DNA from 3 places in the Peribacillus sp. NPDC101480 genome. Region 1 is predicted to be linked to each of the others. Evidence: riboswitches for the same ligand, from Rfam matches in the RefSeq annotation. Region 1 holds a riboswitch; each other region holds the start of a gene.
What was found. Region 1 has a riboswitch for lysine ahead of ACQKMF_RS13315 (amino acid permease). Riboswitches for the same ligand answer to the same signal wherever they lie in the genome.

Region 1 (3,291 bases):
TGAATGCCGTGTTTATCAATTGAAATGAAAAAAGGACCTGTTCTTCTTCGATTAGGAAGAACAGGTCCTTTGCGTATTATTTTGATTTAAGGTCACATTCCTCTAGGGGAATGATTTTCGTTTTGTGCTTAATTTTATAGCCGAACCATAAGACGAAAAATAGAATCAAGCCAATGTAGGAAACGAACATTGAATTCCAGTCGATCCCATCGCTGCTGAAAGCTTGATAGCCTTGTCCGATAATAATGATAATACAAAGGACAAGTGCGAATATAGGCCCGAATGGGAAGCCTTGTGCCCGGAATGGTAAAGCATTCATATCAAGGCCTTGAGCTGCGTAGGCTTTGCGGAACCGATAATGGGCAATCGCAATCCCTACCCAGGTGACGAATCCCGCCATGCCTGAAGCGTTCAATAACCAGATATAAACGACGCCATCACCGAAAAACGAAGCTAAGAATGCAACGCAGCCAACTAAAGAAGTCACGATAAGGGCATTCACGGGTACTCCTCTTTTATCTAACTTGCCTAGGAATTTCGGTGCTTTACCATCACGTGCCAAGTCCCATAGCATACGGGTTGAAGCGTACATGCCAGAGTTACCGGCTGAGAGTACGGATGATAAAATGATCGCGTTCATGATGGATGCAGCAAATGCAAGGCCGGCCCTTTCAAATACAAGCGTAAATGGACTTACGGCAACATCTTCACTCAATAAACGTGAATCGGTAAACGGAATGATCATGCCAATTACAAAAATGGCTAAGATATAGAATAAGATGATACGCCAGAAAACGGATCTGATCGCTTTTGGGATATTTTTTTCTGGATCCTCACTTTCACCTGCAGTCACTCCAAGCAATTCCGTACCTTGGAATGAAAAGCCGGCAGCCATGAATACGCCTAGAATCGTGAAGAATCCTCCGTTAAAGGGACCTTCGCCCATTGTGAAATTGGAAAAACCGATTGGGTCTTTGCCACCCATGATTCCGAGAATGATCAGAACACCCGTGATCAAGAATATGACGACTGTCACGACCTTGATCATGGCAAACCAGAATTCTGTTTCCCCGAAACCTTTAACTGACATGTAATTGATAAGAAACATAATGATTAACGCAATGGCACTCCAGATAATTGAAGGGCTATCCGGGAACCAGAACTTCATAATTAAGACAACGGCTGCCAATTCGGCAGCAATGGTGATTGCCCAGTTATACCAGTAGTTCCAACCAATCGCAAAACCGAAAGACGGATCGACGAATTTGGATGCATAGACACGGAACGAACCGGCCACTGGCATGAACGCTGCCATTTCTGCAAGACTTGTCATTAAGTAATAAACCATGATGCCGATGATTGCGTATGCCACCAAGGCACCGCCAGGTCCGGCTGAATGAATGGCCCCGCCACTAGCTAAAAATAAACCTGTTCCAATCGTTCCACCTAATGAAATCATCATTAAATGACGCGCTTTCAGGCTCCTTTTCAGTTCAGTAGGGCTTGATGGTGATTGAGAATTTGACAATTGATGTTACACTCCTTTTTATTGGAAGGGAACGAAAAATAAAAAAACAGCAGTCGAAAAAGATCGACGGCTGTTTATAATAAACCCGTTTATCCTTCCGAAGATAGCTCCCCACGCTTTTTTGAAAAAACGTGACAGTGGTGTTCCTGTTCGGTTACACCGCCAGCAAGAATATACATGGAATATACCCTAACTTCGGCAACTTATCCTTTCAAACGGAGTCTTTAATTTTCCAGAATCTCGTCCGTTTTACTTTTATAAGCTGCAGCCTCTAACTCATCGGTAAATGAGGAAGTATTCAATTTTCTAAAATCGTTTGCGTCAGTTTAATAGGTGACGCCGGACGATTGTACTCATGAAATTCATGCAATCGTTAATAGATTGCTAGTAATTGAGTAAACTTTACTATATCAAAATTATAAAATAACTTCTGGGATATCGCAATGATTATTTTATGTGGTTATTTTTTCCTAGTTGAATGATGGCAGTAAGGAAGAATTCAAGTGACGATATACTAAAATAAAGCATCCTGATAACTAAACGGTTTTCCTTTTTATTAGGGCGTAGTCCAGTTTTACATGTTTGACCTCTCCAGGATTCTCAAATAGGTCCACTGCCATTTTCCCAATCCATTCCAGCGGTAAGGAAATGGTCGTGATGTCGAGCATTTCGCCAAGGCTATCATTATTGAAGCCGAGAATGGCCACATCTTCCGGTACCCTTATACCCGATTTCTTAGCGGTAAGAATGAACCCTGCCGCCGTGTCATCATTCGTGATGATGATGGCTTCAGGTTTATCCATCATCGAATTCCATTCCTGAAACAATTGTTCACCGTCTTTGATGTGATAACTGCCTTCAAACAGCCATTCTTTATTGTTTATCAGTTGATGTTTACTCATGATATCGTTAAAGGCTTTTGTGCGGTGGGAACTATTTCTGCTTTTTTTACGGCCGAGGCTGTATCCGATTTTCTTATATCCTTTAGCGATCACGTACTCAAGGGCACAGGAGAAAGCTGCATAATGATCAATGCTGATGGATGAGAATTCAGCCTGAGCTGTATCTTCACATAAAATAATCGGTCCGTATTTTTGATATTCCAAGAGGATTTTCATTTCTGAAATCCTTGAACAAACGATAATGCCATCGAGCTGCTTCATTTGCAGCATATTAAAAGCCTGGATTTCTTTCTCTCTATCATAATTTGTTTGAAAGATGACGATATGACAGCCGATTGCATTTGCCTGTTTAGTGATTCCGTTAACGATTGCCCCGTAATATGGGTGATTGTTGAAGGGGATGATGATGCCGATAAGATTGGTCTTGCCTTTTGAAAGATGAATGGCGTTGATGTTTCTCGTATAATTCAAACGATTGATCGCTTCTAAGACGCTCTTTCTTTTATCGGGGCTTACATATGGATGATCATTCAATACACGAGACACTGTTGAGACAGATACACCAGCACATTGAGCTATTTCTTTAATATTTGTCATGGTATCACCGTTTTTTCTTTTTTTTTATTGTACAGTATGAAACCCATTTCAGGGCAAGGGAACAGTGTGGGACTGCTGAAGATTTCTTCAAATAAGGTCTTGTTCTGGTATTGGTTTCATCCTTTAAGATTTGTTTAAGTCTTAGAGGAGGAGGAAATCATGATGTTCCAAACTTTAATCACCCTGGTTGTGCTTTGCGGAATCGAATTGGGATTTGCGTACTTGGCAATTTCATTGAAACAGGAAAAATGAGTGGCAATGCCA
Region 2 (3,291 bases), on a different contig from region 1:
TGTTTCTTCTCATTATAAATGGAGAAGAACTTATCATATTCAGAAGCGTATCCATAGTCCGTTAAATCCCCAACGACAACAAAAGCATCCTGTCTAGGCGCAGCTTTATTTAATTGATCCATGGCTGTTCTGAACTTGTTCATATCAGCTGTTGTTCCATCATCAATATGCACATCACTGATTACTGGAAAAACGAGCTCAGGTTTACGCTTATTATCTGAATTTGAAGATTCCGAGAATGCTTGTACACTTGATAAAGAAGTTGTTAATCCTACCGTTACAACTGTCAGCATTGCTGCAAATTTATTTTTCCCTTTCAAAATCAATACCTCCTATTTATCGTTTAGCTAATTATGTATTTTTTAAACAGATCAACAACTATCCTCCTTGTTTATAAATTTTTAAGGTGTTTACCAATTAAAATAGTAACTTTACATTATTAATAAAATATAAGACCAATGTAATTTATATATTAATAAATCAAAAAGGACTAAGGCCAGTATTCGTTCCATTCACTTTTGTCTCGTTTTTGGTATTGATTTTCCATTTCTTAATGGGAATGGAATCCTATCCCTCAACTACGTAGTTACCCGTAAAATGGTAAATGGTTCCACAGTACATAGAAATACCAATTTTGATATGGTAAAGTCTAGAAGAAGGAAAGGAGAGAGGTTATTATAAAAAATTATTAAATATTGTGATGGTAATAACTCTTGTCTTTGGACTGTTTTTTGCGATTGCACCGACACCGATGAATAAAGCATTAGCATTGTCCTATGATAATACAAACCCTTATTCGACAGGTTGTGCTTCTAAAAGCCCAATCACCTATGAAACAGAATATATCTATAAAACTATTAATGTTAAGATTACATAATCTAAAAAAGATGAATCCAGCCCTATACCGTATCCATTTTCATTGATTATTCATGTATTCTAAAAAAAATTTTCTAAATTGCCTTGCAATAGAAAGGATTCCTTGTTATATTACAGTCAATTAAATATTTTCTTGCTTCATACTTTTGAAGTGAGGATAGAGGAGCAAAAACCATTAGTACACATTTTGAGGAGAATGAGATCCTATGACTATTGTGGAAAGGGGAATTTGCCGAAGCCGAAAGAATCTCATGTTCTTGAAGCTGGTTCTGCTATTGAATAAATACAGGACTGTCATATAGGAAACTATATGGAGGGCTATCTTATGCGCGGAAACATTTTTTGATAAATATTGTTTCTACTGCAGCAGCGAATCCTCGTTGTTGCTTTTTTGCGTTTACTCCTGAATGGCCCACCACCTCTGAATATTTTTAAAAAATCATACAAAAGGGTGTGAAGTTATGAATTTTGGCCAAGTTTTAACCGCAATGGTTACCCCGTTCAATCATAATGATGAGGTTGATTTTAATGCTACGAGAACTTTAGTAAACTATTTAATTGCTAATGGCTCTGATGGATTAGTAATAGCTGGTACAACTGGAGAGTCCCCTACATTAACAACAGAAGAGAAACTGGATTTATTCAAAATTGTTGTTGAAGTTGTTGATGGAAGAGTTCCTGTCATAGCTGGAACTGGCTCAAATAACACGAAAGCTTCCATCAACTTAACAAGGCAAGCTGAGGCAGCGGGAGTCGACGGAATAATGCTCGTTACCCCATACTATAACAAGCCGTCTCAAGAAGGATTATTTCAGCACTTTAAGGCTATTGCCCAATCAACATCTTTACCGGTAATGCTCTATAATATTCCAGGACGAAGTGTTGTAAACATGTCAGTAGAGACGATTGTTAACCTCTCAAGAATCAACAATATTGTGGCAGTAAAAGAGGCAAGTGGTGACTTAGATGCCATGGCACAAATCATAAGCAAAACAACTGGTGATTTTACATTGTACAGCGGCGATGATGGGTTAACATTACCGGTTTTAGCCATCGGTGGAACAGGAATTGTTTCGGTTTCTTCACACATAATTGGTAATGAAATGCAAGAAATGATAAATAGCTTTAAAAATGGTGATGTCCATGGTGCTGCCGCTACACATCGTAACCTTCTTCCAATCATGAAAGCATTATTTGCTGCACCAAGCCCCGCACCAGTAAAATCAGCATTAAATATGCGGGGGTTAAATGTTGGAGGTGTCCGGTTACCATTGGTCCCTATAAACGATGAAGAAAAAAGAGCACTACAAATGGCTCTACAACCTAGAAACGAAGAAGCTGTTTTGTTAAATAAATAAATAAATAAAGATAATGATTCATTCAGCATACTTTAATACCGTTTTTCTAATTAAAGACCATAATAAACGGGATAAAATTTTAAAAAGCAGTGCAGCTCATAAAGAGTGCACTGCTTTTTAATCGATCCACGGCTCAGTGCTTAAACTGGTTGAGCAATCCATTTTCAAGAAAAAATATATGGCATACAGTTGGAATTATAAATTTCAAATTTCTAACGCAATGATTTTATCGGGATCGATCATAAGCTTGTATTTCTAGTGATGTTGAGATGTAATTATTGAAAGACATAGTGTACCTGCTCAATTCTCTTGAAGTGATAAGAATAATCTTAAATGACTCGTTCCTTGCGATCCAATCTATAAAGGACTTCATTTTTTTATTTCTTCTTCTACCTTTTCTCTCTCTCTTGTTCTATAAAACACGTTCGATAAAGTGTACTTTTACGAACGGGACTTTTCTTCCCATATAGGTAAAACAGTTGAATATTTAATTTCTCTAAGAGCTAGGCTAGTTTGAATTTTTGTTATGCCTAGTTTATTTAACTTTCTAATAAATATTTCTAATTCCTTCCGATCTTTATTAGCCACTTTTAGAAGATAATCATACTCACCAGTTAAACAATGACACTCTAATACTTCTGACATAGAAGCTAATGCCTTTTCCAAAACTTCCAGTTCTTCAGCTTGATGTATATTTGTACTAATAAAAATGAAACATAATAAATCAAAACCTAGCTTCTCCTGGTTTAAAATTGCTACTTGTCCATTAATAAACCCTTCATTTTCCAAACGTTTTATCCTTGAATGTATAGCTGGGGGAGATAACTTGACACGCTTTGCGAGCTCAGTATTACTTAACTGTGCATCCTTTTGCAGTAAATCTAAAATTTGAATATCAACATTATCTAGAACCTTGCTTACGATAGATTCCACTTATAGTCACTCCTTTTACAAATGTTCCAAAAATAGTATCACTTCAATAGCAAAACAAAATTTAATTCTGTTTATCGGCAATATTCATTAATATTATTCTAAGTTTCTTCTATTATACAAAATA
Region 3 (3,291 bases), on a different contig from region 1:
GAAGTGATTGAATTTTTTCAAAGCGCTGGATGGGGCAATCTGGAAATCTTGAAGTATACAAAACACGAGATGGAATTATCCCTGACGGGTGAAATAATCAGCCGCCGCCTGGATTTACACCCTGATTGTCACTTCCAACTTGAAGCCGGTTTCCTTGCCGAGCAGTTTACACTGCAAAAAAAATTCCTCAGCGAATCAACGGAAGAAATTAAACGCCGCGCAAAAAAAGTGATATTCACCATCCAATGGGATCCCAGAGATCCAATCTAATGAGCCCTTAAAACAGACTTACCCTTTTTACCGGAAGTCTGTTTTTTATTGGACTCCTGACACTTAAGCTAGCACATTTGCATGCTGACCTAGTTTAAATGCTTCATGAAGAGATTCGACCGCCTTCACCATTTCCTTTTCATTGACGACAGTCGAAACTTTAATTTCCGATGTGCTGACCATTTTCACCTGGATGCCTGTATTGGCCATCACTTCAAACATCTCGGCAGCCACTCCCGGATTGGATACCATACCAGAACCGACGATGGACACTTTTGCCAATCCGCTCTCCGTTTCGACTCGGTCGAATCCCAATTGTTCTTTATTATTTTCCAGCACGATCAAGGCCGCTTCCGTATCTTCACTTTTTGTGGAAAAAGATAGATTGGTCGTATCCTCGGCAGTCATGCTTTGAATGATGATGTCCACATTAATCCGGTTTTTCGCAAGTGTTGTGAAGATTGTGGATAATGCACCAAGTGATTGGGGCAAACCATATATTGTGACCCTCGTAATACTGTCTTCAAAAGCAATCCCGCGTACAATTAAGTTTTCTTCCATAGTTGCTTCCTCCTCAATGATCGTTCCTGATTCTCTCTCCATGCTTGAACGGACTTCAAGCGGTATTTGATAATTTTTTGCATATTCGACAGCCCTTGGATGAAGGACGCCCGCCCCCAAGTTGGCAAGTTCCAGCATTTCATCATAAGAAATCGATTGGAGTTTTCGTGCGCCTTTTATGTAGCGAGGGTCCGTTGTGAAAACACCCGTTACATCCGTATAAATATCGCATCTATCCGCATTCAGCGCTGCAGCGATGGCAACCGCTGTCGTATCGGAACCGCCTCGCCCTAAGGTAGTGATTTCCCCATTTGCATCGTTCCCCTGGAAACCAGCCACGACCACTATTTTCTTCTCCTGAAGCTGAGCTTGGATCCTCGTGGCATCGATGTTTAAAATCCGGGCATTCCCATGAACGGATTCCGTTTGCATGCCAGCCTGCCAGCCAGTATACGAAATGGCTTCATGTCCTTCTTCAATCAATGCCATCGTTAACAGGGAAATCGTTACCTGTTCCCCCGTAGTCAATAGCATATCCATTTCCCTCTTGCTCGGGGTTCCGGAAATATCCCGGGCCATGGAAACCAATTGATCCGTGGTTTTCCCCATGGCTGAAACAACGACGACTACCTCATTTCCATTCTGCGCTTCCTCGATTACCCGATTGGCAACATTTTTGATTTTTTCTACGCTTCCGACGGATGTTCCGCCAAATTTTTGAACGATTAATGCCATCCTCATGCACCCTCTCTACCTTTTTAGGCAATAAAAAAAGCAATGAGAAATATCTCATTGCTGTGATCACATATCTAAATACTGTAAACACAGTGAGATAGCTCTCCAGGGTATAAACCCTGACAATCCGCCATTTATTAAATGTCGGACCAGGAAAACAAGGTATGAGTCTTGTCTTCCTTCGGCGTCATCCCCTTTCAAAACCTTTCATGGAAGCTCATACTTCTCCAGGTTTTTACTCTTGAATTCCGCACCTCTATCAGCACTTTTAAGTTGTCTAGTTAAAAATTCTTTTTAATCATAGCATAGAGATTTATCGGTAGCAAGATTATTCTTGTAATTTTCTAACGATTCCCTCTGCTACCCCTTTTGGCATGCCAGCTTCCATGATTTCCTCGGCGGTTGCCTCTTTGATTTTCTTCAATGATCCAAAATGCCTTAATAATTGCTTCCTTCGCTTTTCCCCGACTCCTGGAATATCATCAAGCTGGGAGTGAACTGCATTTTTCCCGCGTAGCTGACGATGGAATGTAATCGCGAACCGATGCACTTCATCCTGAATTCTTTGCAATAGGTAAAATTCCTGGCTCCGTGAATCAAGAGGTACGATTTCAAGCGGATTTCCGATCATCAATTGCGAGGTCCTATGCTTTTCATCCTTAATGAGGCCTGAAAGTGGAATATCAAGGCCCAATTCATTTTCCAGAATATCCCGTACGGCTTCAACATGTCCCTTTCCGCCATCAATGATGATCAAGTCCGGAAGCGGCAGCCCTTCTTTCAATACCCGTGAATACCTTCTTCTGACCACTTCACGCATCGATTCATAATCATCAGGCCCTTGGACCGTCTTGATCTTATATTTGCGGTACTCCCTTTTTTCCGGCTTTCCATCAATGAACACGACTAAAGCGGAAACTGGGTCACTTCCCTGGATGTTGGAGTTATCGAAAGCTTCAATTCGATGCGGGGTGTAGATACCCAGTTGCTTCCCGAGGTTTTCCACCGCATTGATCGTTCTTTCTTCATCCCTTTCAATCAAAGAGAATTTTTCCTGAAGCGCGATGGAGGCATTTTTATTCGCCAATTTAAGCATGTCTTTTTTCGCTCCCCGTTTCGGGTGAATCGTTTTGACACCAAGCAGCCCTTCGGCCATTTCGGCATCCACTGATTCAGGCAGCAAGATTTCCTTTGGTTTAAAGTGGTTCGTAATCTCGTAAAACTGACCGAGGAATGTAAGAAGTTCCTGTTCGGGTTCATCGTAGACCGGAAAAAGTGAAACATCCCTTTCTATTAATTTACCCTGCCGGACAAAAAATACCTGAACGCACATCCAGCCTTTATCATAGGCAAAACCAAATACATCCCTGTCGATGAAATCTGTCGTCATCATTTTCTGCTTCTCCATCGTAATATCGATATGGGCAATTTTGTCACGGAACTCCTTGGCCCTCTCGAAATCGAGATCTTCCGATGCCTCCAGCATTTTTTCAGTCAGTTCTTTTTTTATTTCAGTATGCCCGCCGTTCAAGAACCTGTTGATATCATCCACCATTTTTTTATATTCCTGTTCCTCTACATCATATACACATGGGGCCAGGCACTGGCCAAGGTGATAGTAGAGACAAACGCGATCAGGTAAAGTATTGCATTTTCTAAGGGGATAGATGCGGTCGAGCAATTTTTTCGTTTCGTTAGCTGCAAATGCATTCGGATAAGGACCGA

Region 2: it holds a riboswitch for lysine, as region 1 does, so the genes downstream of both, dapA (4-hydroxy-tetrahydrodipicolinate synthase) here and ACQKMF_RS13315 (amino acid permease) in region 1, are expected to answer to the same signal.
Region 3: it holds a riboswitch for lysine, as region 1 does, so the genes downstream of both, ACQKMF_RS03585 (aspartate kinase) here and ACQKMF_RS13315 (amino acid permease) in region 1, are expected to answer to the same signal.

Annotation. Positions count from the first base shown of each region.
Region 1 is NZ_JBNNSB010000003.1:425,935-429,225, forward strand. Features, by position in the region: gene ACQKMF_RS13310 (glycoside hydrolase family 13 protein) at 1-28, shown strand, start outside; gene ACQKMF_RS13315 (amino acid permease) at 77-1,528, opposite strand; lysine riboswitch at 1,625-1,810, opposite strand; gene ACQKMF_RS13320 (LacI family DNA-binding transcriptional regulator) at 2,065-3,027, opposite strand.
Region 2 is NZ_JBNNSB010000005.1:277,575-280,865, forward strand. Features, by position in the region: gene ACQKMF_RS18410 (metallophosphoesterase) at 1-320, opposite strand, end outside; lysine riboswitch at 1,027-1,205, shown strand; gene dapA (4-hydroxy-tetrahydrodipicolinate synthase) at 1,338-2,234, shown strand; gene ACQKMF_RS18420 (Lrp/AsnC family transcriptional regulator) at 2,676-3,167, opposite strand.
Region 3 is NZ_JBNNSB010000001.1:708,015-711,305, reverse strand. Features, by position in the region: gene ACQKMF_RS03590 (YslB family protein) at 1-270, shown strand, start outside; gene ACQKMF_RS03585 (aspartate kinase) at 334-1,566, opposite strand; lysine riboswitch at 1,657-1,833, opposite strand; gene uvrC (excinuclease ABC subunit UvrC) at 1,895-3,291, opposite strand, start outside.